3 regions of the Nostoc sp. UIC 10630 genome follow, and region 2 is predicted to be linked to each of the others. Evidence: predicted binding sites of a transcription regulator. Region 2 holds the regulator's gene; each other region holds the start of a gene.
What was found. Region 2 encodes NtcA, which controls nitrogen genes in cyanobacteria. Its sites were predicted from a motif close to TNTGTANNNNNNNNTACANA; they were not measured.
Positions count from the first base shown of each region.

Region 1 (11,426 bases), on a different contig from region 2:
TTACGGTTTCCTGTTTCTCCTCCAGTGGGTGACATGATTACCAATTCTCCTTCAGCAGTTAATTCCAAACGCAACTCTTTATTCACAGCAACAATCTGTTCAAATTCCTCATCCGTAAATTTGAGATTAGGAGGTAATTGTAAAGTTAAAGCAGTCATAATTAATTCCGCTCCACGAAATCCTAGTTGCGTTACACCCATGCGCTGCTAATAGCGAAAACTAAACCTCTATTTTAGAATTTCCTCTAATAAGAAGTAGTCTTACAGAAAGCGTCACTAGGGGCAAAGTAATGAATAAAGGATCGAATTTGATTGAGGAGTTAGAACTTTATCCACTTTGATTCTGGTTTAGTGGGTAAAAAGAGTTGAACAGCGCATCAAAATCTCTCTTTAGTTGCGACTCCAATTAAAATCGGAACTTTTTAGAATGATAAGCTTAGGCATCGCTAGCCCAAATCATCAACAAAGCTACTGAGAAAATTTGGTCGTATTTTAGACTACTTACTACGTATCTAAGCTTTGAGTACAGGAGTCACTGAAAACTCATTTCTTTAGTTTATCTAAAGTCGCATCTAAGTTCTCAAATTACCTTTCTAAGATAGAAGCAGCAACCATAAGTTGCCACACACGACTAAAACCCAATTAACAGCTAGTGGCTGCGGAGAACATAAAAATGGCTAAAACGCCAGAATCCTTAGAATCATCTATCAATGAAATTACAGATAGAGCTTTAGATCGTGATTGTACAACCTTATCCCGTCACGTCCTCCAGCAACTTCAGAGTTTTTCGCCAGATGCACAAGATTTAAGTGCGCTGATGAATCGCATCGCTTTAGCAGGTAAACTGGTTGCTCGCCGCATGAGTCGCGCTGGTTTAATGGAAGGCGTTCTCGGTTTTACCGGGGAAGTTAATGTCCAAGGAGAATCCGTCAAAAAGATGGATGTCTACGCCAATGATGTATTTATCTCAGTGTTTAAGCAAAGCGGCTTAGTCTGTCGCCTCGCTTCTGAGGAAATGGAAAATCCCTACTATATCCCCGAAAATTGCCCCATTGGTCGCTATACCCTGTTGTATGACCCAATTGATGGCTCATCCAACACAGATAATAATCTCAGCTTGGGTTCTATTTTCGCCATTCGCCAACAAGAAGGAACTGATAGCGATGGTAAGGCAACTGACCTCCTCGCCAACGGACGGAAGCAACTTGCTGCCGGATACATCCTGTATGGACCCTGCACGATGCTGGTTTATACTATAGGTAAAGGCGTTCATTCCTTTGTTCTCGATCCCAGCTTAGGAGAATTTATTCTCACAGAAGAGAATATTCGGATTCCTAACCACGGTTCCGTTTATAGCGTGAATGAGGGTAACTTCTGGCAGTGGGAAGAATCGATTCGAGAATATATCCGGTACGTTCATCGCACAGAAGGCTACAGCGCTCGTTATAGCGGCGCAATGGTGAGCGACATCCACAGAATTTTGGTTCAAGGCGGCGTGTTCCTCTACCCAGGCACAATTCAAAACCCAGAAGGGAAATTGCGCTTGCTTTATGAAACCGCTCCTCTCGCCTTTTTGATTGAGCAAGCAGGCGGCCGTGCTACGACAGGATTGGTAAACATCTTGGATGTAGTGCCAAAAAAACTGCATCAGCGCACACCTCTAATTATTGGCAGCAAAGAAGATGTCGCAAAGGTAGAGTCTTTTATTCAAAACGGACACTAGAAGACAATTCGTAATTCGTAATTACTGTTACGTAAGGGTTTCAGACATTTTATAAGGGTGTTTATTTCCGCCGTGCTGTACTCTCATCTGCCATTAATTAAACGTTAATCATGGTGATTTAGGATTGGGGATGCAAAATAGCGCTTTTTGAAGATCAATTAAGGATTATCTCAGCTGGCCGATGCGATAAGTGATTGGCAACGCCACAATTCAAAAGTAAGTATCAATGCGTTTTACCAACTTCACTTAGAAACATCACTATACAGGAGTGAAATAAACTAGCTATGTCTACCAATCATCTACTAGAAATTAAGCAATACGGTCAAAGTATCTGGATGGATAATTTGACCCGTGACATTATTCAATCAGGTGAACTCAAAGACCTGGTTGAAAATCAAGGTATATCTGGGATTACTTCCAACCCAGCTATCTTTGAAAAAGCGATCGCAGGCAATGCCATTTATGATGCTGATATAGAAGCCGGAATTCGCGCTGGCTTACCGATAGACAAAATTTACGAATCCCTAGTTTTTGCAGATATCCGTAACGCTTGTGATATTTTACGCCCTGTTTATGAAGCCTCGAATAGACTAGATGGTTATGTGAGTATCGAAGTACCGCCAACCATCGCCCATGATACGGAAGCAACAATAAGCGAAGCTCGGCGCTATTTCCAAGAAATTGGTCGGGAAAATCTGATGATTAAAATTCCCGGTACAGAACCTGGTTTGCCAGCAGTAGAGCAAGTAATAGCCGAGGGAATGAATGTTAATATTACGTTGCTATTTTCTGTAGAAAGCTACGTAAACACAGCTTGGGCATATATTCGGGGCTTAGAAAAACGGCTGGCTGAAGGTAAAGACATCAGTAGAATTGCTTCAGTCGCTAGCTTCTTCCTCAGCCGGATCGATAGCAACATTGATGCCAAAATAGATGCTAAGTTGAAAAAAGGCGTTGATGATATTGCCGTGGAAGCAAAGCTAAAAGCTGTGAAAGGAAAAGTAGCGATCGCAAACGCCAAGCTAGCTTACCAAGAATACAAGAAAATCATTAGAAGCGAGCGTTGGCAAGAGTTGGCAGCAAAAGGGGCCACAGTACAACGGTTACTTTGGGCTAGTACCAGCACCAAAGACCCCAACTACAACGACGTGATGTATATCGAAGAGTTGGTAGGCCATGATACCGTTAACACCGTACCACCAGCGACCATTAAAGCTTGTGCCGATCATTGTAACGTGAGCGATCGCTTAGAAACAGACGTAAATAATGCTTACACGCTGATCGAAAACCTCAAAGATCCCGACATCAACATCGATCTCGATACCGTAATGGATGAACTGTTAGTTGAAGGTATTGACAAGTTCATCCAGCCCTTCCAGTCCTTGATGAACTCTTTAGAAGACAAGATCAAGGTATTGTCACCAGTGTAGGGACTAGGGACTAGGGACTAGGGACTGGGGACTGGGGACTGGGGACTGGTAAACAATTTTCTTAATACTAAACCCCCAATACCCAATACCCAATACCCAGTCCCTAATACCCAGTCCCCAATCTCAAAACCTCTAATCCAAAATCCAAAATTCCTATGGTTAGTCTGCTAGAAAATCCCTTGCGCGTTGGTCTGCAACAACAAGGGATGCCTGAACCCCAGATTATAGTTATCTTTGGCGCTTCTGGTGATCTCACCTGGCGCAAACTAGTGCCAGCACTTTACAAATTGCGGCGAGAACGGCGCATTCCGCCAGAAACTACTATTGTTGGCGTAGCACGTCGAGAATGGAGCCATGAATACTTCCGCGAACAAATGCAGAAGGGCATGGAAGAGGCACATCCTGATGTCGATTTAGGGGAACTCTGGCAAGACTTCTCTCAAGGTCTGTTCTACAGTCCTGGAGATATAGACAACCCTGAAAGCTACCAGAAACTAAAAACCTTACTGAGTGAATTAGACGAAAAACGGGGCACGCGAGGTAATCGCATGTTCTACCTATCCGTAGCCCCTTCATTCTTTCCCGAAGCAATTAAGCAGCTAGGAAGCGGCGGGATGCTAGAAGATCCCTACAAACATCGTCTAGTAATTGAGAAACCCTTTGGTCGGGACTTGGCTTCTGCTCAAAGTCTTAACCAAGTGGTACAGAAATATTGCAAAGAACACCAAGTTTACCGTATTGACCACTATTTGGGTAAAGAAACAGTCCAGAATTTGCTGGTGTTTCGCTTTGCCAATGCGATTTTTGAACCCTTGTGGAATCGTCAATTCGTTGACCACGTGCAAATTACCGTAGCAGAAACCGTGGGCGTAGAAGACCGGGCTGGTTACTATGAAAGCGCCGGCGCACTGCGGGATATGTTGCAAAATCACCTCATGCAACTTTACTGCTTAACGGCGATGGAAGCACCCAACGCAATGGATGCCGACAGCATCCGCACAGAAAAAGTGAAGGTACTCCAAGCTACTCGTTTAGCTGATGTTCACAATCTGTCGCGGTCAGCAGTACGTGGGCAATACAGTGCTGGCTGGATGAAAGGTCAAGCAGTGCCAGGATATCGCACAGAACCAGGCGTTGACCCCAACTCCACCACACCCACTTATGTAGCAATGAAGTTTTTGGTGGATAACTGGCGCTGGAAAGGTGTTCCTTTCTACTTGCGGACTGGAAAGCGGATGCCGAAAAAAGTGAGTGAGATTGCAATTCACTTCCGCGAAGTTCCATCTCGGATGTTCCAATCTGCCGCCCAACAGACAAACGCCAATATTTTGACGATGCGGATTCAGCCAAATGAAGGTATTTCCCTGCGTTTTGATGTCAAAATGCCGGGGGCAGAATTCCGCACCCGTTCCGTTGATATGGACTTTAGTTATGGTTCCTTTGGCATCCAAGCAACATCCGATGCCTACGATCGCTTATTCCTTGATTGTATGATGGGCGATCAAACATTGTTCACACGCGCCGATGAAGTAGAAGCAGCTTGGCAGGTAGTAACACCAGCCCTTTCCGTTTGGGATGCACCCGCCGATCCTAATACTATTCCCCAGTACGAAGCCGGCACTTGGGAGCCAGAACAAGCAGAACTCTTAATTAACCAGGATGGCCGTCGCTGGCGCAGACTCTAAATATTAGTCATTAGTCATGAGTCATTAGTCACTAGTAAAAACAAATGATGAATGACAAATGACAAATGACAAAATCCAAAATCTCAAATCCAAAACTTCCTATGGCTCTCCAAACTTCTACAATTTTTTCCCTCCAGGCACCGAAAGATATTTCGCTTAACGAAATAGATGCAGAACTGAATCAAATTTGGCAAAGCTATGGTATTACTGGCGAGGATGGTGGACTTCCCAGTGCTACTAGGGCAACAACGTTTACTTTAGTAGTTTACGAACCAGAAGAAACTCAGTATTTGTTGGCTGCTTTAGGATTTTACAACGGCCCAATTGATGGGATTTTAGGGCCGCAAATGGCAGCAGCATTACGGGAAGTGCAAAAGAAACATAAACTGCCAGAAACCGGAACAGCAACACAAGAAACTCTGACTATATTACGAGAAGAATTCGCTAAAGGTCAGCGAGGTGGGACTGGAGGAGAACATGCTATTGCTGGGTTAAATAGCGGTAGCCCCAGAATTGCCGATGAAATCGCTCTCCGCAACCCCTGCCGCATCATTGCCCTATTTCCTATTACTGGCGAAGATGAAGGGGTTAAGGCTCAAGTTTCTGCCTATTGCCCCATCCAAAAGCAATCGTCAAGCACACTTATCTGCTGCGAATACATTACTCTGAGTGGAACTGCTGCTGCCTTAGAACGTATCGGTGGTATGATTCCAGCATTGTTGATTGGCGGTTTGCCGAAGTTTCTCTGGTGGAAAGCGACACCAGACCCTAACAACGGTCTATTCAAACGCCTAGCAGCAATCTGCAATAATGTCATTGTCGATTCTTGCAACTTTAACGAGCCAGAAAGTGATTTACTCCGCCTAGAAGAGTTGGTAGAAGCTGGTGTACCTTTAGCGGATTTGAACTGGCGTCGTCTCGCATCATGGCAAGAACTGACAGCTGAAGCCTACGATTCGCCTAAGCGTCGCGCTGCCCTCAGAGAAATTGACCGCGTGACGATTGATTACGAAAAAGGCAATCCCGCCCAAGCTTTGCTGTTTTTGGGTTGGTTGGCAAGTCGATTGGAATGGCAACCAGTTTCTTATCAAAAGGAAAGTGGTGATTATGATATCACTCGCATCCATTTTATTTCTCAAGATCAGCGACAAGTAGAAGCCGAGTTAGCAGGAGTTCCCGTTGCTGATGTGGGCGATATTATTGGTGACTTGATTGCCTTGCGCCTCAGTTCCACAAATCCCCAGGCAGACTGTGGTACAGTTATCTGCTCGGAAACTGGTGGTTGTATGCGGATGGAAACACATGGTGGTGCCCAATCTGCCGGTCTGTTTCAACAGGTAACTTCACTTTCAGAACAAAAAGCCGAAGCATTACTAAGTCAGCAGGTGCAACGCTGGGGTCGTGAGTCCCTTTTTGAAGAAAGTCTGGGAGTGACAGCGAATATTTTCAAATTGGTGAATTAACTTAGACTTAACCCCCTGCCTGCTTCCTGACCTTGTGTATACACGGTAGGCTTTTTAAGCATGGAACCAGGTGAAAGTCCCCGTTTTTTAAGGTAATACAGTTCAGTTAAAGATTTTGGGCTTAACTGAACTGTATTGCTTTTTAAGGGAGATTTAGAGGCATCTAAAGCTTTTGATACCAATCAGAGAACTTTTAAAACATCCTCTAGTTGGTAAGAGGCTGATTACACTATTACCTATTGCTAGATATGTTGGCAGGCTTTTTCTTAGTTTGACTATCTAATTTGACTGTATGCCAAAAGTAATGGTTTTTACAAAAAACAGAAATTAAAGGGAACCTAATACTTTAGTAAATGTCTAATTAATTAACAGTAATAAAAATAATTGTACTGGAGTTAAAAATTAATGTTTACTTTTAATCGTTTGCAATCTGGAACAGCTGCACTCATGGCTTTGAGCGTCACAGTAGGCACTGTAGCTCCTTTGATTACAGCTTCACCATCTTTAGCTCAAACCACTTTTTCTGATGTTTCATCTAATTATTGGGCGGCACAATTTATTCAACAATTGTCACAGCGAGGCGTAATTGCCGGATTTCCTGATGGTAGTTTCCGTCCTGAAGAAGCGGTGACACGCGCTCAATTTGCCGCTATGGTCAACAAAGCTTTCCAAAAATCACAGCAACGATCGCCAATCAACTTTGCTGACGTGCCCAGCAATTATTGGGCATCAAGTGCCATTCAGCAAGCTTATACCATTGGTTTCTTATCTGGATATCCCGGTAATCGCTTTGAGCCGAACCAAGCTATTCCCCGCCAACAGGTTTTAGTTTCCCTCGCTAACGGTCTGGAATATAGTCCCATTGGCAATACTGAAAGCACTCTGCAATACTTCAACGATGCCTCTAACATCGCTAGCTATGCCCGTAGCCCGATCGCAGCTGCAACTGAAAAGCAAATAGTTGTGAACTATCCTAATGTGAAGTTCCTCAATCCAACTGCAACCGCTACTCGCGCCCAAGTAGCAGCTTTTATCTACCAAGCATTGGTTAGTTCTAACCAAGCCTCAGCAATTAACTCGCCTTATGTTGTGGCTGTCGGGTCTACTACCCCAACGCCTGTATCAGTCACAATTCCTCAAGGGACTGCTATTCCTGTGAAGTATGACAAGGCAGAAAAGATTCTGGTTACAAAGGATGAAACTGCGCCTTTGACGTTGACAGTATCCCAAAACGTAGTAACACAAGACGGATCTGTAGTGATTCCGGCTGGTAGTCAAGTAATTGGTCAACTTAAACCTGCTACAGGCGGTTCTCAATTCGTTGCCGAAAAACTGGTTTTGACCAGTGGACAGGAGTACCAGCTTAACGCCAGCTCTGAAGTGATCACCAAAACTGAAACCGTCAAGAAGGGTACTAGTATTGGTTCAATTATCAAAAATACTGTATTGGGTGCAGGTGCGGCAACTGCGGTATCTGCTGTAACTGGCGATCGCGCGATCGCCACAGAAGAAGTCTTGGGTGGCGCTGGTATCGGTGCATTGGTGGGTCTATTCTTCGGTAAGAATAGTGTTGACTTAGTGGCAATTGACCCAAATACCGATTTACAAATGACCATCAATCAAAACTTGTTGGTTTCACTCAGATAGTCATTGGTCATTAGTCATTAGTCATTGGTCATTGGTTTTTACAAAGAACGAATGACAAAGGACAAAGGACAAATCCTAAACTTTCGGCAACCAAATAATAAAAGTAGTCCCAGGCGCATTGGGTGAAGTTAGCTTAGAGTTGATTGCAGGGCTGAAAACCTCGATTTCACCCTGCATTTGCTCTATTAATTGTTTGGCGATCGCTAACCCCAAACCTGTGCCAGGGATTTCTGTTTGCGCTTGTACACCCCGATAATGCCGTTCTCCCAGATGTTCTAAATCTTCGGGGGGAATGCCAGGCCCGTTGTCACTGATCGCAATTCCTTGAAAATTAGCTTTTTCTTGCCCCGCCTGAATCAAAATTTTGCCACCAGTGGGAGTATATTTCAAAGCATTATCGATGATATTAGTTAAAACCTCTCGTAATGCTTTGATGTTGGCACGTACTAGGGGTGAATTATGTTTAATTTCAGTTATTAGTTTTAGCTTTCGCTCTTGGGCGATCGCTTTGGCTGATATTAATAATGGTTCTAATATATCTGCTAACGAGCAGTCAACTGTTTTATCTCCCGTTCCCGGCAATAGTAGCGGCGGTTTAGCGTCTTTTTGGATAGTTGCTTCCACAAACACTTCATGTTCGGGTAAATGTAGTGGTGCTAAATCTGTCTCTGTTAAGTCAATTACTTGATCGAATTGTTGTAGCAATTCTTGGAGGCGATCGCTTTCTCGCACAATACTATTGGCCACATCCCGATTGCTATCTCCTGGGCGCAGCCGCTTCAATAGCAGTTTCCCAAAAGTCCGCAATGCCGTTAATGGGTTACGAAACTGATGCAACAGGTTATCTAGCAAATCTCGCTGTTTTTCTTGGAGAATTTGTTGCTCACGCAACTGCTCCTCAAACCATGCCCGGCGTTGATCTAAAATACAAGCGATCGCTAATGTTTGGGCTATCTGTTGAATTTGACTTTCCTCATGTTCATTCCATGCCCGGTCTTGCCTACCCGTCACCAATAACCCCATCATCACACCCTCATAAACTAGAGGTAAAACAATTTGGTTGCCACTAAAGAGGTATTCCTCTTTTAAATGGGGTTGAGATGCCTCAGACTGCTGTGATGAGGTTGGAGATTCCGATTCTGCTGTCAATAACCTTCTGCGATCGTTGGGTAATATAAACACATTTCCAACTTGAAGTTGCTTGTGTACTACTGTCACCTCAGCAGTTTCTTCCCCTGGCGGTAATAATGCTGTTTCTGGGTAAATTACCACAGGAATCAGTTTGGCCTCACTAGAAGGAGCCTCTACCAATTCTTGTGTCAGGTACACAATACTTAAAGTTGCTCCCAGCCCTTGGGTTAGCAGCGCTATTTGCTCTCGACACAGAGCAATAAAATCGGAACTGGCAGACATTAACATTTTTTAGCTCTTGCTCAAGATTACAGATTTTAAGGCATGATGATAAGAGAGGATACTTAATTTTTACCTCACCCATTCAATAAAGCTTAACTAAAATCTTCTTAGTGATGGTTTGTACCAAGGAATTATTTTCTTAGGTAACTTTGTTTTATCTATTTTCAAAGATGTTAATTTTCTTGCATGAAAAGGTTAAAAACTATTGATATTTTGAACTAGAACTTATATAATGACGACGGATTTTGTAGCTAACACTACAATCTATAGCTTGAAAGAGGAGGACAATAGGTTGGCAAGGAGACGCAAAAGGAAAAGTCGCCGTCGTCAAGAAGGACGGAGGATTTTGGAACACGTGCCTCAATATAGCATCGAAAGTGGCGAAGAAAAACCTGTGACAGCAGCGAGAAGATTCATTCAAGCTGAAGGGATTTTGCCACCTGCGTTGCTACTCGTAAAGCGAAATGAACACACAACAGATCGTTATTTCTGGGCAGAAAAGGGACTGTTTGGTGCTCAATACGTAGAGGAAAACCATTTCTTGTTTCCAAGCTTGAGGGTATTAGAACCTTCGCCTGGTCAAGAACCTCTTGCTTTAGCTAGTCGGTGAACCATAGATGGTCATCTTACACATTGAATGTGGCTCCTGACTATTCATTAACTGGCAAAATAGCTAAGTTTATGCAAAATTTAATTTTTTTTTAGTTTGGAGCTGATTTGCCAGTCAGGCTAGTCCAGGTAATTGGAAAATAAACTAGTCTCAAAGCACGCTAGATTGCATGGGTTGATACTAGTGTCATGATATAGAAGGGAGTGGGTATAGAGCCAAGCGCCTCCAAAAGCGCTAGTGAAGTTGCGCTCTTATACCGTGAATTGTTAACCAAGCTCTGTCAACGAATTTAAGTTAATTAATTTAAATTTCTCCCCACGACTTATATCGTGGGGAAAGTGACAAAGCAGAAGTCTTGATTTCCTCCTTTTTACTTTTCATTGCCTAAAGATTAGATCAGGTCAGAAGTCTGCATATCATAGTTAAAAAAAGCAACAATTATTCACCAGCCTTGAGCTGTAGAGTTCTCTGTAACTCACTGAGTTCATCTCGATGGGCAACTACAGTGATCTTACTTGAGGAGGTTTGTTCACTCTGAGTTGTTTCTACTTTGAGTGACACCTTCTCAAGTCTTCCAGATTTTTTCCAATAAAACAGACCACTTAAAGGCGACAGCAGTACCATAGCCAAAACAATGGGACTGAGGTTAGGAAAAAGCAGGTATACGACTAGTGAGAGACAAACAATCCCAGTCGCTGCCAGCAGAGTTAAAAATATAGCTAAAAACCAACTGGGGCGAACATTCCCTTCAAAAGTCACTTTGTTTTGTTCTCGGTCTACCTCTGCTACTTGGTAAGACCGGGAGCGAAAATACTCTTTTAATTGAGACATTAAAGCAGCTTCGTCTTGCTCAGATACCAGTTGCACTGTTTGTATGCGGTCTTTAGTCGAGGCACGAATAAAGAAAAACAGCCCAACCGATAACAACAAGGTTAGCAGGAACGTAGATGGCAGAATAGCAGTATCCATAACTGATTGTTATTGTTTGACTGGAGGAGACTTATTCATTATCAATTATTCGTTACTTTGTCCTCCTATTGATGTAGTTAAGCCATTGCAAAGCTAAATCCTGCGCTTGAACTTGCCATTCTGGAGAAACTTGGTACATCCGCCTGGGTCGTCCTCGTCCTTCCAGTTTCTTCCAATATCCAGTGATTGCCTTTTCGTCTTCCAGAAATTTGATTGCACTATAAAGCACAGTATCCGAAAGCCTATAGGTTGAATATTCAGTTTCTAATTGCTCAATCAACTCGGTTCCGTAGGATTCACCTTGTAATAAAACAGACAGTATGTAACAAACTGCTACTTCCTGACAAAGGTAAGTTGGCGGAGGATTCTCAAAGAATTGATATATATCCTCAAGTTTCATGGTTAGTGAATGGCTAAAAAAATGCCTTATGGTAAGGTCTACAATCCTTGTAGTCAGTATACAGTGCTACTGCCAAGTGAGTAATAT
Region 1 is NZ_JAAGOG010000067.1:13,724-25,149, forward strand. It holds gene G1O98_RS17140 (Uma2 family endonuclease) at 1-158, opposite strand, end outside; gene fbp (class 1 fructose-bisphosphatase) at 673-1,722, shown strand; gene tal (transaldolase) at 2,007-3,152, shown strand; gene zwf (glucose-6-phosphate dehydrogenase) at 3,308-4,837, shown strand; gene opcA (glucose-6-phosphate dehydrogenase assembly protein OpcA) at 4,939-6,300, shown strand; gene G1O98_RS17165 (S-layer homology domain-containing protein) at 6,706-7,947, shown strand; gene G1O98_RS17170 (GAF domain-containing sensor histidine kinase) at 8,023-9,366, opposite strand; gene G1O98_RS17175 (DUF3155 domain-containing protein) at 9,653-9,970, shown strand; gene G1O98_RS17180 (cofactor assembly of complex C subunit B) at 10,409-10,939, opposite strand; gene G1O98_RS17185 (PadR family transcriptional regulator) at 10,992-11,339, opposite strand.
Region 1: G1O98_RS17175 (DUF3155 domain-containing protein) is a predicted target of NtcA. The motif match lies at 9,605-9,624, and genes of this name have one in related genera.

Region 2 (11,426 bases):
GTTGAGGGTAAAAAGTTTGCCACGGCTAACAGCGACGCTGGCGATGTTATGCCGTTGCTGTTTATTAGGAAGTTGAACCTCATACTCTAAAAGGTAGTAGGTTTTACCGTCTACTTCTCGCTCTGCGGCATTGACTAATTCAGCCGAACGACCAGAGTCAGGAGGCGCAAGAGCAGCTTTTCCCAACTTATATCCTACTTCTGTTGGGGTTCCCAATTCTGATAAAGTTTTGCCTTCTGGAACTGGGCTAATCACAACAGAAACGTTTTCAGACACCTCAATCAAATCGTGGAAAACCACATCTGGCCCGTTGGAAACTTTAACTTGTAGCCACCCGTTAGGATATGAAAACTGATAGCCATCACTAGTGTCTACAAAGCTTTTAAGTCCAGCCGCAGCTGCTATATCAGAATTACTCAGGCTGAAACTCAACACCAATAGCAAAATTAATACAATTCTTTTCCACATTTATACGATTTCCTTTAGGCTGGGGACAACACCAGGCTTGCATCATTTCTCGTTTTTATTCTCCCACCAAGCGGGACGCTTCGGATGATGCGTTTCGGGGTTGCTTAAGCGATCGCCTGTTTTTGGAAAGACTGTTTCTTTACATATCCTTTATTTCATCAAATACCCGAATCGTAAGTTATTACGCTGTCTTAAACTAACTAAAAGTGAGCGTAAATATTTGACAACTTTTACTAAATCTAAGTGAGTTGGCACAATAAAACCAAACTATGTAAAGAAAAATGAACTAGGCTAAAATCCTTATACCTATTGCCTATTGCTTGATCTCAACGACAATTATTTACGTTCACTTACTTAAGTTAGCTAGTGAAATGATTAAGTTGCGTGATCAATTTTTTGTACTTCTTCTTCAGATAGTTTCACATTGATAGCTTGTGCTGAGTCTTCAATACTAGAAACCTTGCTAGCACCAGGAATTGGCAAAATAGCGGGCGATTTGGAGCGTAACCACGCTAGAACGATACTATATACTGACACGCCTTTTCCTTTAGCTAAGTTAGCGATCGCAGGAATATCTTGCAAATCCTGATGGCGACGTCTACCACCAAAGGGACTCCAAGGCAAAAATGTCAATTTTTGCTGTTCGCAATACTTCAACACGCCGTCCTTTTCTGGCTGTCGTTGCCAAGGACTGTATTGATTCTGCACCGAGACAATATCTACTACATCTTGCGCCCGCTTAATTTGTTCAACCGAAAAGTTAGAAACTCCCACAAACCTAATCAAACCTACCTCCACTGCTTCTTTCACTGGCGCAAGGGATTCTTCAATGGTGTACTTACTATCGGGTGAATGGTATTGCCAAACATCGATGGGTTTAGCGCCACCTAACGCCTCAAAACTGACTCGAATTGTTTCGCGCAAATGTTCTGGGTTACCGTTGCTTGTCCAGTTTCCATCGGGACGCATCAAACCGCCTTTAGTTGCCACAATTACTTGGCTAACATCGCCTTTATAACTAGTAAGTGCCTTGTGAATTAGTCGCTCGTTGTGGTGTTTTTCTGACTCATCTTTGCAGTAAGAATCGGCAGTGTCAATAAATGTAATACCCAAATCCAAAGCCCGATGAATAACTTCGATTGATTGCGATTCGGGAGGGCGATTAGAGATTGACATGGGCATACCACCCAAACCGATCGCACTCACAAATACACCAGTTTTTCCTAGCTGTTTGGTTTCCATGCTTCTAGCTATAGCTTTCTGACCCAATTATCCCAGCTAGTCAAAGGTTTTTGAGGGATTTATCATAAATCCTCCCTAGTACTTAGATTTGGTGATAAGTGAATGGGCTACTAAGGGAATACTCTACTCAGGGGTTAAGTATTCTATACACAAGCACTGATGAAAATTGTCGAGGAAACCCGTACCAGATTGCAGTTAAAGCATCGACCACTCAGATATTGGGTCATCGGGTGGTGCATTTTTACTGTCTGTTTAAGCTTCTTGATTTACTGCTTATTTTTTGAGTCTGCTTCAATCAGTCTTAATTGCGATCGCCTCTCGCCAAGCAAAATTAATTGTGAATTGAGACGGTTTAATTTGCTGGGAAGGATGGAGAAACTCAGAATGTTTGATCCCAGTGAAGCATACATTCTCACAAAAACTGGTAGCAAAGGGTCGAAAAGCCATCAGGTTATAATTGTGACTCCATTTAAAGATTTTCCTCTTTTATCCCATCTTAGCTATGAACAAAATCAAGAATTTACTTTGAAAACCAACGATTTTATCAACTCTAGTAAAACTTCTCTATTGGTACAGCAAAATCAGCGAAATTATCTATTTTTCTTAAGTTTATCTATATTAATTATCATGGCGGTCGCTGCTTTTTTTGCCACATCACCTGTAACTACCTGCACCTTCTATAAAAGCATCGATAAGGTCTTTATCGAACGTAAAAGTCTTCGTGGCAATCAAGTTATTGAACATCCACTAGAAAATATTCTGCGTTTTGACATCCAAGAAAAGCAATATAAATACTCTAAGCTTTATCGGTCTGTAATTGTGCTGAAATCTTTCAAAGAAATTCCAATCAATCCACAATACACTGATGAAAGAAGCGTTAGATATACAGTTTCTAGGATACTCTTATTTCTAAAACTTTAACAAAAACTATCCCCACTACTTACCACTATGCCCATAGACTGAAGTCATAGATCGCTGACTTATCTAGAAAGCTGGGGATATTGTCTATCAAAAATGATTTAGGATTTGTTATATAGACACGAAACGCTGAGATTAAGGAAGTTTGAGTCACTTTCAACTGAAATTTTACATTTAGCATTATCCATTAGTACCATTCTGACTCAACTAAAAATACTCACTTTGTCAGTTTGTCTATTTAGACTATGTTTGGTACATAAAATAAGAAGCCAGTCTAATATGAGCGGCTGTTATTCTACACTTGACATAAAGCATTGTGAGTGCTAAAAGACGACTGCCAGAAACTATTGCCCATGTCAGAATCACCCGCCAATCTTGGCAACACGGCTTCCTTGAGGGTGAAGTGAGTGCAGGTGAGTTTGAGTGGCATTTCCAGTGGCATTTTCGCCGGGGAGAACTTGCCGTCAAGCCTTCCCAAGGCCGCGCTTTAATCAAAGAACCCCTTGGTCGATTTTTGGAGCAACAAGATTATCAGCTAGAGCCTGGAGGAGATTATGCTTTTACTATTCGGGCGGAACTTTAAAAGTTAGGAGTTAGGAGAGACGCGATTAATCGCGTCAGTACAGGAGTTAGGAGTTAAGGATGTAATTCTTCACTCTTGACTGCTGAGTGTTGATTCTGTGAGGCGGTTTAAGTATCTTTCAATTAAGAGAATGGCAACAATGTCATCTATCGGTCTTGGAGGCTGTCGTAGACCTTGTGGCAATAGCTTTGTTAGTCCTTTGGGTGGGAACATTTGCCAATAGCGATCGCGTGCTTCTAAGGTTGTATATCGCTCATCTACTAAAATAATACTCAGAGGTTCTGTCAATTCCTGATATAGTTGCTGTCTCCACTGCTTGGCTGTAGTTTGGTCGCCCATCACCATCAAGGAGATGGGAAACTTTTGACGCAGTGTTTCAATGGTAGCGATCGCCTCTTTGGCTAACGCAACCTGATGATAATACAATTGTCGATCCAGTCCCATCACCGCTAACCCACACTTATCTCGACCTGGATCAAACCCCAATATGACTGGTTGCGTTGGTGAAAATTCGCGTAAAGTCATAAGAAATTAAAAATAAAAATTGAGAATTAGAAATCAATAAATGCAATCACAGCAACTATTTTGACTGCTGTTGAATATGTTTAAATCTTACTAATAACAGTGTGCAAATAATGTTTTAAGTACTAAAAATAATTTTTCCGTTGACTATTGCCACTAATTTTACTCTCAATGGCCCGGCTGTATAAGTGTCCTCTGCTGCGATCGCTTTGATCTCCAAGGGCTGATTATATTGTCTTAATTGGGCGACAAAGCGCAAGAAAGTCCCCTCTACTTGCACATCCTCGACAATTCCGGCATTACGAGCCCGAAATTGAGAAGCAGAAATTAGTATTTCCAGCCTTTGCTGTAACTGATACGATGTCATAGTTTTGGAATCGGCACTAGTTGTAGCTAGGACTGCGCCTCCCGAAAAAACCAATTGATTTCGCGCTGTATCGGCGAAAAACTCTATCTGCTTTTCTCCCCTGACGTAATTACCAGCCGAGAAAATTCGCACCACATATTCTTGACCATCGCTAATCTGCTTGCTCAATTGGTCAACCCGATCCTGAGTCACGCGTAGTAGCTCTACATTGGCAGGATTTGCCCCAGGCTCACTTAATTCGAGGTTGGCGTTGCGATTGGCTTCTTGTAAAAGTTGTACCACTGCCTGACGAGCCGCAGCAGGTTGGGTAACACGAATTACAGCACCAGACAAAACTTGACCGCGAACTAAGGCCAACTTACCTAGACGCAGGTCGCGGTAAGACTGATAATATTTTTCCAGCCTGGCAACTTCTAGTTCTAGTTGCTCTTGTTGCGCTTCCAATTCTTTGAGGCGCGATTCCCGTTTGGCAATCACTTCCTCTCGTGCTGCAACTTCTACATTCCGCTTTTGAATCAATTGATCGAGTTGGCCAATTTTTTTATCGCGTTGTTCTATGGCTTCTTGACGGTTAGCCAGTTCGCGATCGCGTTTTTCAATCGCTGTTTTGGCTTCGTCAATGGCTTTTTTCGCTTCAGCGTACAGTCGTTGTCGTTCTGTCTTCAGTAGTTCAACTGCCGCCTGTAGCTCTTTTCTTTGATTGGAAACGCTTTGCAACTCAGCTATGGCTTTTTGGTACTGAGTTACAACTTGTCCTAATTGACCTTGAGTGCGTTGGAGTTGAGTTTGAGTTTGAGCTTGTTGACTAATGGTGCGGTTCAACTGAGCTTGTGTTTGGAGTTGTTTGGCATTTGCTGCCTGTAAAGACTGATTAATTGCCTGTAAGTCTTGTTGTGCTTTTGCTTGGGCAATTCTTGCTTGATTTAGCTCACTTTCTACCTGACTTTTCTGAGTTTCTGCGGTTTTTAGCTGTTCCCGTTTCTGTCTGAGGTCTGTTTGAATATCTTCTAATTCAAAAACTCCCTTTCGCAAGCCTTCATCGGCAGCGAATAAAATTCCTAATGTTGATGCTGAAATCAAACCGCCCGTAAAAATAGTTACCACTACGGCAGTATTTTTCGGACGAAGCTTAAAAAGTGAGAGGCGGGCTTTGCCAACTCGTGTGCCGATGCGATCGCCCACGGTGGCAATTACGCCTCCCAGAATTAAAATTGCTGCGATGAGGATGTATCCGGTGGTCATCTTTAGCTACCGAAATCCTTCCAGATACAGCCTACTACTTTTAAGCATTGTCTGCGGAGAAGTGGAAGTTGGCAATAGCTGAAATTATTCAATTTTAGATTTACCTCTAGCTATTAGTGTCATCTTTCAAAATAGAACACGCGCCGATTCCCCTTTCTCCGATTGATTTTATGTGAATTGCCTACTTAAGGTAACAGGTTTATGCACGGTAATCTTCTTTTTGTGGATAGAAATCATCTTTTTCTCACGCAAATCCCCTAGTAGCCTAGTAACAGTAACACGAGTTGAACCAATTGCTTCTGCGATCGCCTGATGAGATAACTTCAGATCAATAGTTATCCCATCTGCACAAGGAACGCCAAAATCCCGACAAAGAATTAATAAAAAACTCACCAACCTAGAACCCATATCTCGGTGAGCAAGAGTTTCAATCATCATCTCTGTCTGTAAAATGCGCGAAGAAAGACCCCGCAGCATTAACATTGATAATTCTGGATTTTCCTTGAGTGCTTGCTCTACTTGTTCAATTGGGGCTGACAGTAATTCCACAGGGGTAAATGCAACCGCATGGTAAAACCTATCCGACTTATTTCCTGTCAGCAATGACAAAACACCAAAAACACTATTTTCCCGAAGCAATGCTACTGTTATTTCCTCTCCTGCCTCGTACACCCTAGAAAGTTTAACAGCACCTTTCAAAAGAAAATAAACTCGTTCGGCAGGATCGCCAGGAAAAAAGATCGTTTTATTGCGTTCAAACGTTTCCACAACTGGCGGAAACGCCCCGGTCGCCATCTGACGAAATACATTTGCTAGGGCTTTATCTTGTGTCACGATCATCTCCCTTCCCCTACCCAATGCCGGAAAAACAAAAACTGATTACCTAAGAATACACCCGAAAAATGAATAAAGCACCGTCAACCTTTCTGTACTTTCCTATACTCAAACTAATCGCTTCATAACTGTTTGTTTATAATGATACATAATTGTTGATCCTTTCAGCTACTAATTGTTGATAAGTAGTTCCAATAACTGTATTAAAAAGGGTTTTTTAAAGAACAAATAAAGATATCTTGAGAAAATCTTTAGGAAAAATCAAGATTTTTGTCATAGCAAACACCCTTCTCAATATTCATTTTTGCAAATCCTGTATAAAACAAAGACAAACGTGCCTCAGATTCTAGTATGCTCCTAATGATCGATCGCATTAACAATTTCTATGCTGAATCTGACTGGAAAAAATGCTCTTGTTACAGGTATTGCCAATAACCGCTCGATCGCCTGGGGCATCGCCCAACAGCTGCATAAAGCCGGAGCAAACCTGGGTATTACCTACCTGCCGGATGAACGCGGCAAAATGGAGAAAAAAGTTGCGGAGTTGGTAGAACCCCTCAACCCAAGCTTATTTCTTCCTTGTAATGTCCAAGATGAAGAACAGATTCAATCTACCTTTGAGACAATTCGTGAGCAATGGGGGAAGCTAGACATTCTCATCCATTGTCTGGCCTTTGCCAGTAAAGACGATTTAAGTGGAGACTTTAGCCAAACCTCTCGTTCTGGCTTCAACACTGCCTTAGAAATCAGTACCTACTCGCTGGTGCAGTTAAGTGGTGCAGCGAAACCTTTGATGACTGAGGGAGGTAGTATCGTCACGCTGACATATTTAGGCGGTGTTAGAGCAATCCCTAACTACAACGTTATGGGAGTTGCTAAAGCAGGGTTAGAAATGAGCGTGCGTTACCTAGCTGCTGAACTAGGGCCGAAAAATATCCGCGTCAATGCCATCTCCGCAGGCCCCATCCGCACCTTAGCATCTTCAGCAGTGGGTGGAATTTTGGATATGATTCATCATGTCGAAGAAGTAGCTCCCCTGCGCCGTACTGTCACTCAGCTAGAAGTGGGGAATACTGCCGCTTTCTTATGTAGTGATTTGTCCAGTGGTATTACCGGACAAGTTCTATATGTAGATGCAGGATATGAAATTATGGGAATGTAAGATAATTTGGGGAGTAGGGAGTCGGGAGTAGAGGGAGTAAGTAAAAAATTATTCTTGCCGATTCCCCATTCCCCATTCCCCATTCTCCACTTCCCATGCAAACAACCAATCGCCAAGTTAATTCAAACTACGACCAGTCAACTAAAACCCCTCGGATTGCCACTATTCACCGCACTACTGGTGAAACTGATGTACAAGTTACCATCAATTTGGATGGTAGAGGAACTTGCACGGCAGCAACAGGCATTCCGTTTTTGGATCACATGTTGCATCAAATTGCCTCCCACGGGCTGATTGATATAGATGTCCAAGCCAAGGGAGACTGGGAAATTGATGACCATCACACCAACGAAGATGTAGGCATTACTTTAGGCCAAGCTTTCAACCAAGCACTAGGCGACAGAAAAGGTATTGTCCGCTTTGGTAATTTTCTTGCGCCATTGGATGAAGCTTTAGTTCAGGTAGCGCTAGACTTTTCTGGACGGCCTCACCTCAGCTACGGCTTGCAAATTCCTACCCAGCGCGTAGGAACTTATGACACCCAACTCGTGCGCGAATTCTTTGTAGCATTGGTGAATCATAGCCAAATGACACTCCACATTCGGCAACTGGATGGCATTAATTCCCACCACATCATAGAGGCGACATTTAAAGCCTTTGCAAGAGCAACACGGCTAGCAGTGGAGATTGACCCCCGTCGTGCTGGTCTAATTCCCAGTTCTAAAGGCGTTCTCTAAAAGTTGTAAAAAGGGGCATTAGTTATTTCCCCTATAGTCTCCAATCCCCAATAATTGACACACGACTTGGTGATGGTTATTATCAGCCTACTAGGTAACTTGTAATTAATACCAAGCTGGTTATTAGTGGTTGAACCAAGATGAAGTCTGTTGCAGATGACCCTGATTCTCAACTTAATACGGCAGACACTCCGCCAGTAGTCCTAACTTCTGAGTTGCGAAAAGTCTATCGCACTGGTTTTTGGCTAAATCAAAAAGTCGTATCTCTCAAAAACTGTTCTTTAACGGTTTACAAAGGTGAAACCTTTGGGTTGCTAGGGCCAAACGGTGCTGGTAAAACCACCCTTTTAAAATTGTTGCTGGGAATTATTCATCCCACTTCTGGACGGGGATTTTTATTGGATAAGCCTATAGGCGATCGCAGTGTTAAGCAACATATTGGCTATTTGCCAGAAAATCCCTATTTGTATGACTATCTCACTGGCTGGGAATTTTTGCAGCTAGCTGCTGGACTATTCCAAATTCCCCAAAGTGTCCAACGCCAACGCATTCCCCAACTGCTGGAATTAGTAGGTTTATCCCAAGCTGATGCTCGCAAAAAGCTTTTACGCCGCTACTCAAAAGGAATGCTACAGCGTGTTGGTATGGCACAGGCGCTAATTAATGAGCCAGATTTAGTTTTTCTCGATGAACCCATGTCTGGTCTCGATCCGGTGGGACGTTACCAAATGCGGGAAATCATCTTGGCACTAAAAGCTGCTGGAAAGACGATTTTTTTCAATAGCCACGTTCTTAGTGAAGTAGAACAGATTTGCGATCGCATTGCCATCCTTGCTCAAGGTGAACTAATTTGCTCTGGTTCCCTTAATGAACTTTTAGGCGTAGAGAACACATATCATGTAAAAGGTCAAGGTGGTGACTGGGAAATTCTCAAAAAATGGATACCCACTCTCAGATTTGAACCTGATGGTTCCTGGCAAGGTACACTACAAGACGATTACTATGATTTCCTCGCTAGTGTTCGTCTGATGGAAGGTAAAATTATTGCTATGAACTTGTCACGTTACTCCCTAGAAGAGTTTTTTATTCAACAAATTCAAAGAAAAAATAACTCTGTTAATTAATTTCGTTGCCAAATACTCAATTATAGATTTTTTTGAACAACGTATATACGTGGTATCTTTTTACAGAATAACCTTAAATTTCCGCCTTTTTGAGTTTATCTTTGCTCAATCCAACTCACAAAAAAACTAAATTTCGACCTTTTTTCAAGATTATTTGTAGTTAATCAATAATGGAGTTCATAATTTTTGCAAAAATTACTACTAATAGAATATTTAGAATCACAGGTTAAGTGTCATTTAATTGACTTTGGTAGAAATGCGTTATTCGTAAGTACCTATTTACATAACAGACAATTTTTTATATAAACTGCGTTTATCTCCGTAAGTCACATATTTTTTGATAATCCCCATATTCAAGTTTGCTCAACTTTAAATTAACTTCACTAAAAATTCAAATTCAATAAACAAATTTCCTCCGGAAAATTACACTTTTCGGGGAAAATAAGAGTGTTGGGGAACTTGAATACTTAGGTATAGTCAAAATAAAAATGTTTAGACAGTACTTTATTAATCGTAGTTTCAGAATCTAAGGTAAATATGCTTAACACAAGTTTGTTTAAATTCAAATTCCTAACTCAGCCAGTTGTGGGTGTGGCTTTGTTAAGTGCTGTCAATGTCGCTGTGCCATTTGCGAGTCTAGCTCAGGGACAACCATTACCACCAACGACACAAACACCAAGCACACAAACACAATTAGATACTAATTATTCATTAGGAGGCGGCGATCGCATCCGGGTAAATGTATTTGAAGTACCTGAATATACAGGAGAATACCAAGTTCCCCCAGGTGGAGCAATCAACCTACCTTTAATTGGCAGTGTGTCAGTCCTCGGTCTAACAACTGAACAGGCTGCTGACGAAATTGCTAGAAGATATGCTCGCTTCCTCAAACGTCCCTTAATCTCAGTCAATCTGTTATCGCCTCGTCCTATCAATGTTTTCGTTGCCGGAGAAGTGACACGTCCAGGAGCTTACACTCTTAGCTTGAGCGGAGGCGCGGGAGACAATCCAGGCGTACAGTACCCCACTGTATTAGCTGCATTGACAACAGCACAGGGCGTAACCTTGGCTGCGGATGTGAGTCAAATTCAATTAAGGCGTAAAATCGGACGTTCTTCAGAGCAAGCCGTTAGTGTCAATTTGAAGGAACTTATCCAAACAGGTAGGTTATCACAGGATATTACCTTGCGTGATGGAGACACCATAGTTGTGCCAACAGCAACCAACTTCAACGTGGCAGAATCTCGTAATATATTTGCATCTAACTTTGCTGCCAGCCAAACCACGCCTCGCACGGTAACAATTATCGGTGAAGTTAATCGTCCCGGTTCGTATCTTGTCACCCCAGCCAGCACAGATGCTCAGGGGGGCGCAGCAACTAACAGTGGTACTGCTAATCCCAATGGTCTACCAAACGTGACACGGGTTATTCAACTAGCTGGGGGAATTACAGCACAAGCTGATGTTCGTAATCTCAGGCTACGTCGACTTACAAGAACTGGCTCAGAACAAGCTATAGATATTAACCTTTGGCAACTATTGCAGAGTGGCGACGCTAGTCAAGACATCATCGTGCAAGACGGAGATACAATTGTTATTCCGACGGCAACTGAGATTAACCCCGCAGAAGCTACTCAATTAGCTACCACTACTTTGTCTCCTACACGTATTCAAGTTGGTGTGGTAGGTGAAGTTAAAAAACCAGGGTTAACAGACGTTCAGCCGAATAGCTCTTTAAATCAAGCTATACTGGCAGCTGGCGGATTTAATGATGCCAGAGCTAGTAGCAGTGCTGTTGATTTGATTCGCCTCAACCCTAACGGTTCTGTCACTAAACGCATAGTAAAAGTGGATTTTTCTGCTGGCATTAATGAGCAAACTAATCCCATACTCCGCAATAATGATGTTGTTGTAGTCAACCGATCGGGTTCCGCTAAGACTGGCGATACCATAAACACTATCACTGGTCCTCTCGGTGTTATCTTTAATCTTCTGAACTTGTTCGGACTCTAGTTTTAGATACAGATGTGAATTGGGGGCGTTGCTTAAACTTCTCCGTCCCCAAAATTACAATATCTATATAGTCAAAGAGATTGATTGCTCTTGGTGTATTCTCTTGCGAGAGAGCAATATTCATCTCTCTTGAACTGTCCTCCACAATAACCACCTCTTTTATTAACTGAACTTACGCACTCAAAACCAGAAAGCTCGATCCCTCTTAAAAAAA
Region 2 is NZ_JAAGOG010000024.1:43,757-55,182, forward strand. It holds gene psbP (photosystem II reaction center PsbP) at 1-468, opposite strand, end outside; gene G1O98_RS09085 (aldo/keto reductase) at 844-1,710, opposite strand; gene G1O98_RS39810 (hypothetical protein) at 2,002-2,157, opposite strand; gene G1O98_RS39815 (hypothetical protein) at 2,170-2,631, shown strand; gene G1O98_RS09095 (DUF3146 family protein) at 2,945-3,211, shown strand; gene G1O98_RS09100 (Holliday junction resolvase RuvX) at 3,281-3,736, opposite strand; gene G1O98_RS09105 (DUF3084 domain-containing protein) at 3,852-5,342, opposite strand; gene ntcA (global nitrogen regulator NtcA) at 5,511-6,182, opposite strand; gene fabI (enoyl-ACP reductase FabI) at 6,562-7,338, shown strand; gene hisB (imidazoleglycerol-phosphate dehydratase HisB) at 7,434-8,075, shown strand; gene G1O98_RS09125 (ABC transporter ATP-binding protein) at 8,216-9,199, shown strand; gene G1O98_RS09130 (SLBB domain-containing protein) at 9,737-11,212, shown strand.

Region 3 (9,441 bases), on a different contig from region 2:
TAAAAGCTACCTTAATTCCCAGTGGTGCTAGTAGCGAACCTATCCAGCCATTATCACTGTAAACAGTTGCTAGGGTTAGCCCCGCTACTGAAGTTGGCAGTGCAAAAGGTAAATCTACTGTGGCATCAATCAAGCGTTTGAAGGGAAAGTCGTAGCGCACCAGAACCCAAGCAATTAGAGTACCAAATACGCCATTGAGTAAGGCAGCAAATATTGCCGTGACAAAAGTTACATTATAGGTAGCTAATGCGATATCACTGGTTGCGATCGCCCAAAATCTCGCCGGAGGTTCCGTACTCGCTTTCAGGAACATGGCAATTATGGGGATAAACAACATCACTGTCAGGTATGCTATTGTGATTCGCCAAGTCCAGGGAACCCGCCGCAATTTCTTCCAGAATGGTGTTTTGCGCTCAACTTCCAAAGAAGAAGATACAGTCGTCATAGTCAAGAATTCAAAATTTAAATTTCACAAGAATTTTTTTGCCAGTATTCGTAATTGCTAATTCGTAATTCAAAGACATTCCAACAAATTTTAATTTTCGATAAAATAATTTTGTAAGGTTATCACTACGAATTACGAATTACGAATTACTTAATTACCGTTTATTTTTGGGCTTGAATCTTATCAAACACGCCCCCATCGGCGAAAAATTTCTTATCGATTGCACTCCAACCGCCGAAGTCTGCAACTGTACCCAAAGTTTTCACCTTGGGAAATTTGTCTGTGACTTCTTTAGTTTGAGCTAAAGTCTCATCCACAGGACGGAATCCTAATTTGACAAACTCTTGCTGTGCTTCTGGAGTATAGAGGTATTTCACAAAACCTTCAGCAACTTCGCGGGTTCCATGCTTATCGACATTCTTATCTACCACTGCGATCGGATTGTCGATGGATATGTTTACATCGGGAATGACATAATCAACCTTCTCGCCCTTTTGCTGTGCCAAAATGACTTCGTTTTCGTAGTTGATTAAGACATCTCCCTGCCCTTGCTTGGCAAATGTATCAGTAGCTTCCCGTGCATCTTTAGGCAAGATTGGCACATTTTTGTAAACTTTAGTCACAAATTCAGTGGCTTTAGCCTCATCGCCACCTGTTTTAATCACAGAATCCCATAGTGCTAAGAAATTCCACTTAGCAACACCTGAAGTTTTGGGGTTAGCAGTAATTAGTTTTACACCGTCTTTAGCTAAATCTTGCCAGTTTTTGATGCCTTTAGGATTGCCGGAACGAGTTACTAATGCTGCAACTGATTTGGAGACAATACCGTTGTTGGGAACTTCTTTCTCCCATCCTGGCTGAATCAATCCAGCCTTCTCAATCTTTGAAGTGTCTCCAGCTAGTGCCAAGTGGACGACATCTGCTTCCAAGCCATCGATAACAGCGCGAGTTTGAGAACCAGAGCCGCCATAGCTTTGCTTGAAGACGACAGTTTGATTATGATCTTTCTTCCACTGTTCTACAAATTTAGGAATAATTGCTTCGTGAGCCGCTTTGGTGACAGCAAAGGAAACCAGAGTTAGTTCAACACTATCTTTGTTTGCAGCCACAGGAGTAGCGCTAGCATTAGGGGTTTCAGAAGAAGAAGTATTCCCAGTTCCTCCACCAGAGCAGGCAGCAAGCGCCACACTCAATACAGTCCCTACCAAAAAGAGTGATACAAAACCTTTAAGCGAATTTAGTCTGAACCGATATGTTCCATGTTCAGCAATTGCTTGTAATCTTTTCAGTGGGTGTTGCCACAAACTCATTCCATTTCCTCCGCTAAATCTACAGATAACTGATGGGAATACAGTTATATAGTGTTTATCATACCGGATGATTACATCTAACTAGTTGCAAACACCAATAAACCTCACATTCTTCATCAAGAATATGGTGATTCTACCAATTATGTAAGGAATTACAATACTTTTATTTTCAAGTATCAAGCAATTTGCTAGGGAATTGAGAATTAGACATTAGTTATTTTTTCTCCCTCATTTGAAATAGTAGTCGGATATTTTACATATCTTCACTACGAGTTTCCCCAGGAAAAATCAAAATTTTTAGTATAAAGGAAGTACAGAATAAATTTCCTAAGATTTCTAAGCTTTACAACGTTCAGAGTTTGGGAGGCTGGGATACTATTCAGAAGAAGTTTTTCGATGACGGCGCAATCTTCGACAAAATACAAAGTGGACAAAGCTAACATGTCCTTTTTGAACTAGATTAGAGAGGCGTGACATTGCCCTTTAGCGGCAAAAACTTGGATTAAAAAAGCGATCGCTCTTTCCCAACAAAGACAAAAGTGCGATCGCTATTTATATTTATGTCGTGGCAGACATCCGGCCCACCTAAAATCTAAATATCTATCTCGCTCAACTCGCGTGTGATGTGATCAAATGGTTCATCCACAAAAGCAGTATTAACCACACCTGCTGCTGCTACTTGCTCCTTAATCAGATCCTTGAGAATCTGGATACCGCGAACCGTAGGTCCAATAGGCACGCCTAGAGAATTGTAAGTTTCCCGTAGCCCTTGTAGCACTCGTTCATCCAATACATTTGTGTTCCCAGCAACTAGTGCATAGGTAGCGTAGCGCAAATAGTAATCAAGGTCGCGCAGACAAGCTGCATAACGACGAGTTGTATAGGAATTTCCACCGGGGCGAATCAATTCTGGCAGTTCTTCATATAACTTCAAACCCGCCTGCTTGACAAGTGCAGCCGCATTAGAATTTATCGCCGCCGCCGCTTGGACTCGGACTGTACCACTGTCAAAGTAAGACTTTAGGCTATCGATCGCATTCCGGTCAAAATACCGACCAGCTAAGTCATAATTCTTAATTAAACTTGTTACCGCATCGCGCATTCTTTTTTCTCCCAATCCTTGCTATTTATGGTTTGATATTTATTTGGCTGCACTTACGCACCAGTAAATTTTTGTGCTATTTAAAATAGATTCGGCACAAAAACAATCTATCCACTATTTAAGGATTCTATGCCAAAGTTGACCCCTATATGATGAACTTTCCAGTTTTGTACAGATGAGCGCTGAAAGGTTAATATAACCTGATAATCCAGATATCTGTAACATAAACTACAAAATCAGCTAATGTCTACTATTTAAGATATTTCTGGTGTGTCACGGTCTGATTGAGATCAGCAGGGTTAGGATGCAATGTAAGATTCTGGTTGACTTTAGGAAATTGGTAGAGAAGGAGTAACAATGACTACACCACAAGAACTCTTGAAGAGAATTCAAGATGAAAAAATTCAACTGATTGATCTCAAATTCATCGACACAGTAGGGACTTGGCAGCACCTCACACTGTACCAAAACCAAATCGATGAGACTGCGTTCACTGATGGCGTAGCTTTTGACGGTTCCAGCATTCGGGGTTGGAAAGCGATCAACGAATCGGACATGACGATGGTACTCGACCCCAACACTGCTTGGATCGACCCATTCATGGAAGTGCCAACACTAAGTATAATTTGTAGTATTAAAGACCCCCGCACGGGTCAACCATACAACCGTTGCCCACGGGTTATTGCCCAAAAAGCAATAGATTACCTGGTTGCCAGTGGCATTGGTGATACAGCCTTCTTTGGCCCTGAAGCTGAGTTCTTTATCTTTGATAGTGCTAGGTTTGCCCAAACTGCTAACGAAGGCTATTACTTCTTAGACTCCGAAGAAGGTGCTTGGAATTCCGGTAAAGCCGGTACAGATGAAAAACCCAACTTGGGTTACAAACCACGCTTCAAAGAAGGTTACTTCCCAGTCGCACCGACGGATTCTTTCCAAGATATCCGTACAGAGATGCTGTTGACAATGGCAGAATTAGGTGTGCCCATTGAAAAACATCACCACGAAGTTGCTACTGGTGGTCAGTGCGAACTAGGTTTCAAGTTTGGGAAGTTGATCGAAGCGGCTGACTGGTTGATGATTTACAAATATGTCATCAAGAACGTTGCTAAAAAATATGGCAAAACCGTCACCTTCATGCCAAAACCGATTTTTGGCGATAACGGTTCGGGAATGCACTGTCACCAGTCCATCTGGAGAGACGGCCAACCTCTGTTTGCAGGTGATAAGTATGCTGGTTTGAGTGATATGGCGTTGTACTACATTGGTGGTCTTCTCAAACACGCACCAGCGCTGTTAGCAATTACTAACCCCAGTACCAACTCATACAAGCGCCTAGTACCTGGTTATGAAGCTCCTGTAAACTTGGCTTATTCTGAAGGGAACCGTTCTGCTTCTATCCGTATTCCTCTATCTGGTAAAAACCCCAAAGCCAAGCGTTTAGAATTCCGTTGTCCAGATGCTACATCTAACCCCTACTTGGCATTTGCTGCAATGCTTTGTGCTGGTATCGACGGCATCAAGAACAAAATACATCCTGGTGAACCCTTAGATAAGAATATCTATGAACTCTCTCCAGAAGAGCTTGCAAAGGTTCCCTCAACTCCAAGTTCTTTAGAACTGGCATTGCAAGCACTAGAAAACGATCACGCTTTCTTGACAGAATCAGGCGTATTCACGGAAGACTTTATCGAAAATTGGATTGACTACAAGCTTAACGAAGCCAAGCAGTTACAGCTACGTCCTCATCCCTATGAGTTTTACCTCTACTACGATGCTTAATTAATTAAATTAAGAATCGTATCTAACTAAAATTAATAAGTTTAGCCACCCTAGAGTACAGGGTGGCTTTTTTTCCAGAGTTGCCAGTTGAGATATTCACTCAAAAAATCTAGCTTCAAACTCTTGAAACTTAACTCATGGAAGCGTGGCTGGGTCCATAAATCATCCGACTACTAGCATCTACCTTCCCTTGAATTGGGTTCCAGTAGTGAGAGACTTCTTCAGGAAGACCAAGTTCTTGTGCGGCCCGCATCAGCATTGATTGTTGGCGATTCTTGACTTGCTGATGTTCACGCACCATCAACGCACGAGATTTATCTGCGATAGACATAACCATAGTCCTCTTTATTTGGTGAATATATAATTTTTGTTTTCTTACAAGACTAATATAACAAAAAATCTGTAACATAAGCTACTTTTTACATAAATTTATATTTTGCTTTGCTGACAATATTAGCCATTTGTCCCCAAAGCTGGAAAAATCTTCCTTAATCTATCTATGATGGCTAAAATCATCTGGCTTCAAGTTTGTCTTGCCTGGGAGCTTTTACTTTTCCAACAGGAGGTAATTTTTTCGTTACAATTATTTACATAAAAGTAATCAAAACTTAAGCTATTTTTATGCCTGAGAGTTTAACTAAGCTGACTTATCAGACCTTTCAGCAGGGTAAAAATTACTTTGGTCTGGCTCACAAGATATTAAGTTCACAGTTGAGGAACCTGGTGTATCCGACACTTCAACAAAAGACCAAACCCATCCCAAATGAGCTTTTAGTCAAGCTTCAACAGAGATTGAACCAGCTGCTCGAAACAGACTGGCAAGATGCCCAAAAAGGTGTCTACCCAGAAAGTTTATTGTTTGATAACCCCTGGCAAGACTTTTTTTCCTACTATCCTCTAGTGTGGCTAGATTCTCCTCAAATCTGGGAGCGGGTTAAACAACAAAATTATCAAGATTTTTCGCCCGAAATTGACACAGATGGTTATCCCAGCTACTACGTGCAGAACTTCCATCACCAAAGCAATGGCTATTTAAGTGACTTGTCAGCCAATTTATATGACTTACAAGTAGAAATTCTTTTTGGTGGGGCAGCTGATGCGATGCGGCGGCGAATTCTCGCTCCTCTCAAGCAAGGGCTGAAAGCTTTTGATTCGTTTACACCAAAGCAAGTCCGTATTTTGGATGTAGCTTGTGGAACTGGGCGGACTTTAAAGTTAATTCGGGCAGCCTTGCCTCAAGCATCTCTGTTTGGCACAGATTTGTCACCAGCTTATTTGCGGAAAGCAAATGAACTACTATCGCAAATCCCAGGAGAACTACCGCAACTTTTGCAAGGCAATGCCGAAGAGTTACCTTATGTAGATGATTATTTTCATGCTGTAACTTCTGTTTTTCTCTTCCATGAGTTACCAGCATCTGTACGTCAGACAGTTATTGAGCAATGCTTCCGGGTAACAAAACCAGGCGGAGTCTTTATTATCTGTGACTCCATTCAGTTGAGTGATTCACCTGAGTTGGAATATATGATGGACTCTTTTCCTGAAACTTTCCATGAACCCTATTACAAGCATTACACCACTGATAACTTGGTAGAGCGTTTACAGAGAGTAGGCTTTGAGAATATTGAGATACAAGACCATTTTATGAGCAAGTATTTCATTGCTCATAAGCCAGCTTGAAACAATACCTTTTCATTGCCTTTTCTTTAAGGAAACTTTACCTAAAAAGGACAGATGCAAAATTTTGCATCTGTCATTGGGTGTAGAATAATTAAGATGAGTGAGATTATCTAGCAAATTCTTCTTAATATTTATTTCGTTGAACACCATCTACGAGGAGAACGAACCAGGGTGCAAGAGTAGCTCATAAATAGTAATATTTGTTGCCAAGTGCAATCAATCTATACTACTTGTGCGAATCCATGTCCTAGATAAGCTCAAATGGAACGAAAGGGATTTTATGCTTAGGTAAAGGACGCTAAACACGCGTCGAAGTGAAGATCCATTAGTTGCTCATATAGAAGCCAGCTACTCAATGTATGAGAAGAAAAGATATTGGGGAATAAAGTGAATGAAGTTGCCTTAAGACTATTTCCTTAGCAAGCAAAATGTTTGAATTAGACGTGCTTTAGATTAACTGATAGTCTAAATAACATCTATTTCTAGAGCCGTTAAGGATTGAGATGCAGAGCTTCCCACCGAATATAAGCAACAGTTATGTAGCTTTTGGGAGTTGTTAATGCTGCTGATCAAGACACTTAATTTTATTTGCGTTTTGATCGCCAGGATTAAAAGACCAACTAATGATATACAAAGCTTGCAGTTGAAATACTAAGCGATCGCTGAAGATTTTCGCGTGTCAACTGTATATATCTCTGTCAAAAAAGCTGTGTCAAATATGTTGGCATAACATCGTGTTTTCTGGAACTTTGGTTCTTTTGGAAGAACAGGCATTATCCTACGGTGGTTAAACCACAACATAGGTATTTCCGAATTTTTGTGTCACTTCCCTACGCCCACTACCGCGATGACGTGGCGCATCATCTGGATTTTGTTCAGATGCTGCCGAGAGCCACTGTTCCGAAGTAGGCGTGGAAAGTAGCCCAGTTGATAAGTGATTGACCATTGCTTGGCAGTTAGAAGCTAAGGGGCCGAACACCAGACTCGATACTAAAAGTGAAATGGCAGCACGCATAGCAAATGTCTATTTTGGAACTCTCCACTTCACTGATACTTAGCTTTTTGATTAATATCCGGACAATTAATCAAAAAGTATTCTGTTTTACTGAAAATAAACTCTTCTTATCCTCCGATTAAATGTTCGACTAATAACCAGTTACCAGAGTGGTTGTAACGACCCCACAATGTAACTAATTGTTCGTGGGGGTAAGTGCGTAATTGCTCGTCGATATGCGATCGCAAAGTCACAAGCTGCCAATTTTGCCCTTGATATGCGGCTGGCGCTGTGACAGCAAATCTGTATTCCTGCTGTTCCAAGCGGAAGAAAATGCCTTTGAAACAGTTACTTTCCCGAATTAATGCCTTTTCAAAAGCAGAGTCAGGGTACTCATTCTCCGATGGGCAAGGGCAATAACCACTAACTGGATAGGCTTGTGGGTTATTTAAGTAATACAGTTGCCAGTCCAGCCAATCCGAACGATTGGGTGGAAGATTAAATAAAGGAATAATTGCTGTTTTTGAACGATTATCCTCTAATAAAGCTGTTTGCAGTGATCTAACAGGTAAATGCCTCGGCTGACAGTTTAACTCAACACACATCGCCGCCGCCATACCTGCTGCTTGACCGATGCCCATAACCACAGGTTGTAATCTGGTAGCGCCATTGGCAATGTGAGAGACAGAAATGTTCTTTTCACAAACTAAGAAACCATCTGTTGTGGCTGGAATTAGGGAACTGTAGGGAATTGTAAAGGGTGTTCCAGTCCAACGCCCGCCCCAACGGATAGATTTTGGTTGCAGTGGGAATTGAACACCAGGATAATGATGGTCATTGGCGTAGTTACCAACTGCGATTGCATCATTAAATATAGATGCAACTCTTCCGCCGGCGATCGGCAAAATATCCTGTTCTCGGACAGTACTTAGTCCCAATAAGCGGCGGCTTTCCCGATAATAGGGATGCAGTGCAAAAGCTGTAGGGGCGTGAGGAAATACTTTTTCTGCTAAACCATAGCGACGACCAAGCTGATTTTGGATAAAATGGGCAAAATTTTGGCTATGCCAGCGAGATTCTTGGATGAATTCACCTCTGGACACATCTGACTCTATCAGCCGCCCTACTCCTTGGCCGTAGTCATTGCCACAGATTGGCCAATTAATCATGAATCGATTACCAGGCAAACGTCCATAATTCAAAAATGTCTCTGCTCCATAGCCATTCCAAGCATCTGTAAACTGTGATGGATTATAGTTAGGGGCAGCCGGAATTTCTGGTGCAATTGCATCACCAAAGTCTTGCATAATCACTACATAAGTAGGCGCTTGCACAGGATATTTCTGGGTCAAAGAGTTAAAACCCACTGGAGCGCTTGGTTCTCCCCACTCAGATTGCAATTCCCAACCCCAACGGTAAGGTATCTCAGCTAAAGCTAATAAATCTCCTAATTCTGTACCATCGAGAATAATTTTGGCTGTGACAGCAAAATCAGCAAAGCGCACACCAGTAATAGAATCACCTTGGCGGAACACCTCTATTGGCACTTGTCCAGAAATCCAGTGCAGATTTGGCAATTCCTGCACCCAGTCTGCAAAAATCTCTGCCCCAATTTGAGGATCGTAACTAAAAAAGCTTACCCAGCTGTTATCTAATCCTCCGGGCTGCCGTTGCCGCAATTCCTGCAAAAACGCACCCCATAAACCCGTTTGAAAGGCTTCTAATTCGTTGCCATCGGGTACAGACACCCCAGCCGAAGTTAGCATTCCCCCCAACCAAGAAAATTCACTCACCAGAATCGTTTTAGCTCCCCATCGCGCCGCTTGGATAGCAGCCGCAGTGCCTCCGGTTCCTCCACCGACAACTAAGACATCAACTGTGTATGTCTGATTAACCATTGCTTAACCTCACTGGAGTTACGTTATATTCCCCCAGATAGCTTGGCATCAAACAGATAAATTATTTTATTTTTTAGTTACCTCAGTAGATAGAGCAATCCTATTTATATTTACATAGTTTGATTTTTTACACTGCGATACTTGGAGAAGTTTCTCATGTCAGGAAAAACAAACTTTTTATCTATATACCACTTTTGTAAAAGTGAGATTATTTAAATTTTTGTACTCAGCTA
Region 3 is NZ_JAAGOG010000228.1:1,370-10,810, forward strand. It holds gene cysT (sulfate ABC transporter permease subunit CysT) at 1-445, opposite strand, end outside; gene G1O98_RS32500 (sulfate ABC transporter substrate-binding protein) at 607-1,755, opposite strand; partial or broken gene G1O98_RS40370 (sulfate ABC transporter substrate-binding protein) at 2,061-2,195, shown strand; gene apcB (allophycocyanin subunit beta) at 2,348-2,857, opposite strand; gene glnA (type I glutamate--ammonia ligase) at 3,215-4,636, shown strand; gene G1O98_RS32515 (hypothetical protein) at 4,767-4,967, opposite strand; gene G1O98_RS32520 (class I SAM-dependent methyltransferase) at 5,258-6,316, shown strand; gene G1O98_RS32525 (hypothetical protein) at 7,104-7,331, opposite strand; gene G1O98_RS32530 (FAD-dependent oxidoreductase) at 7,439-9,208, opposite strand.
Region 3: glnA (type I glutamate--ammonia ligase) is a predicted target of NtcA. The motif match lies at 3,073-3,092, and genes of this name have one in related genera.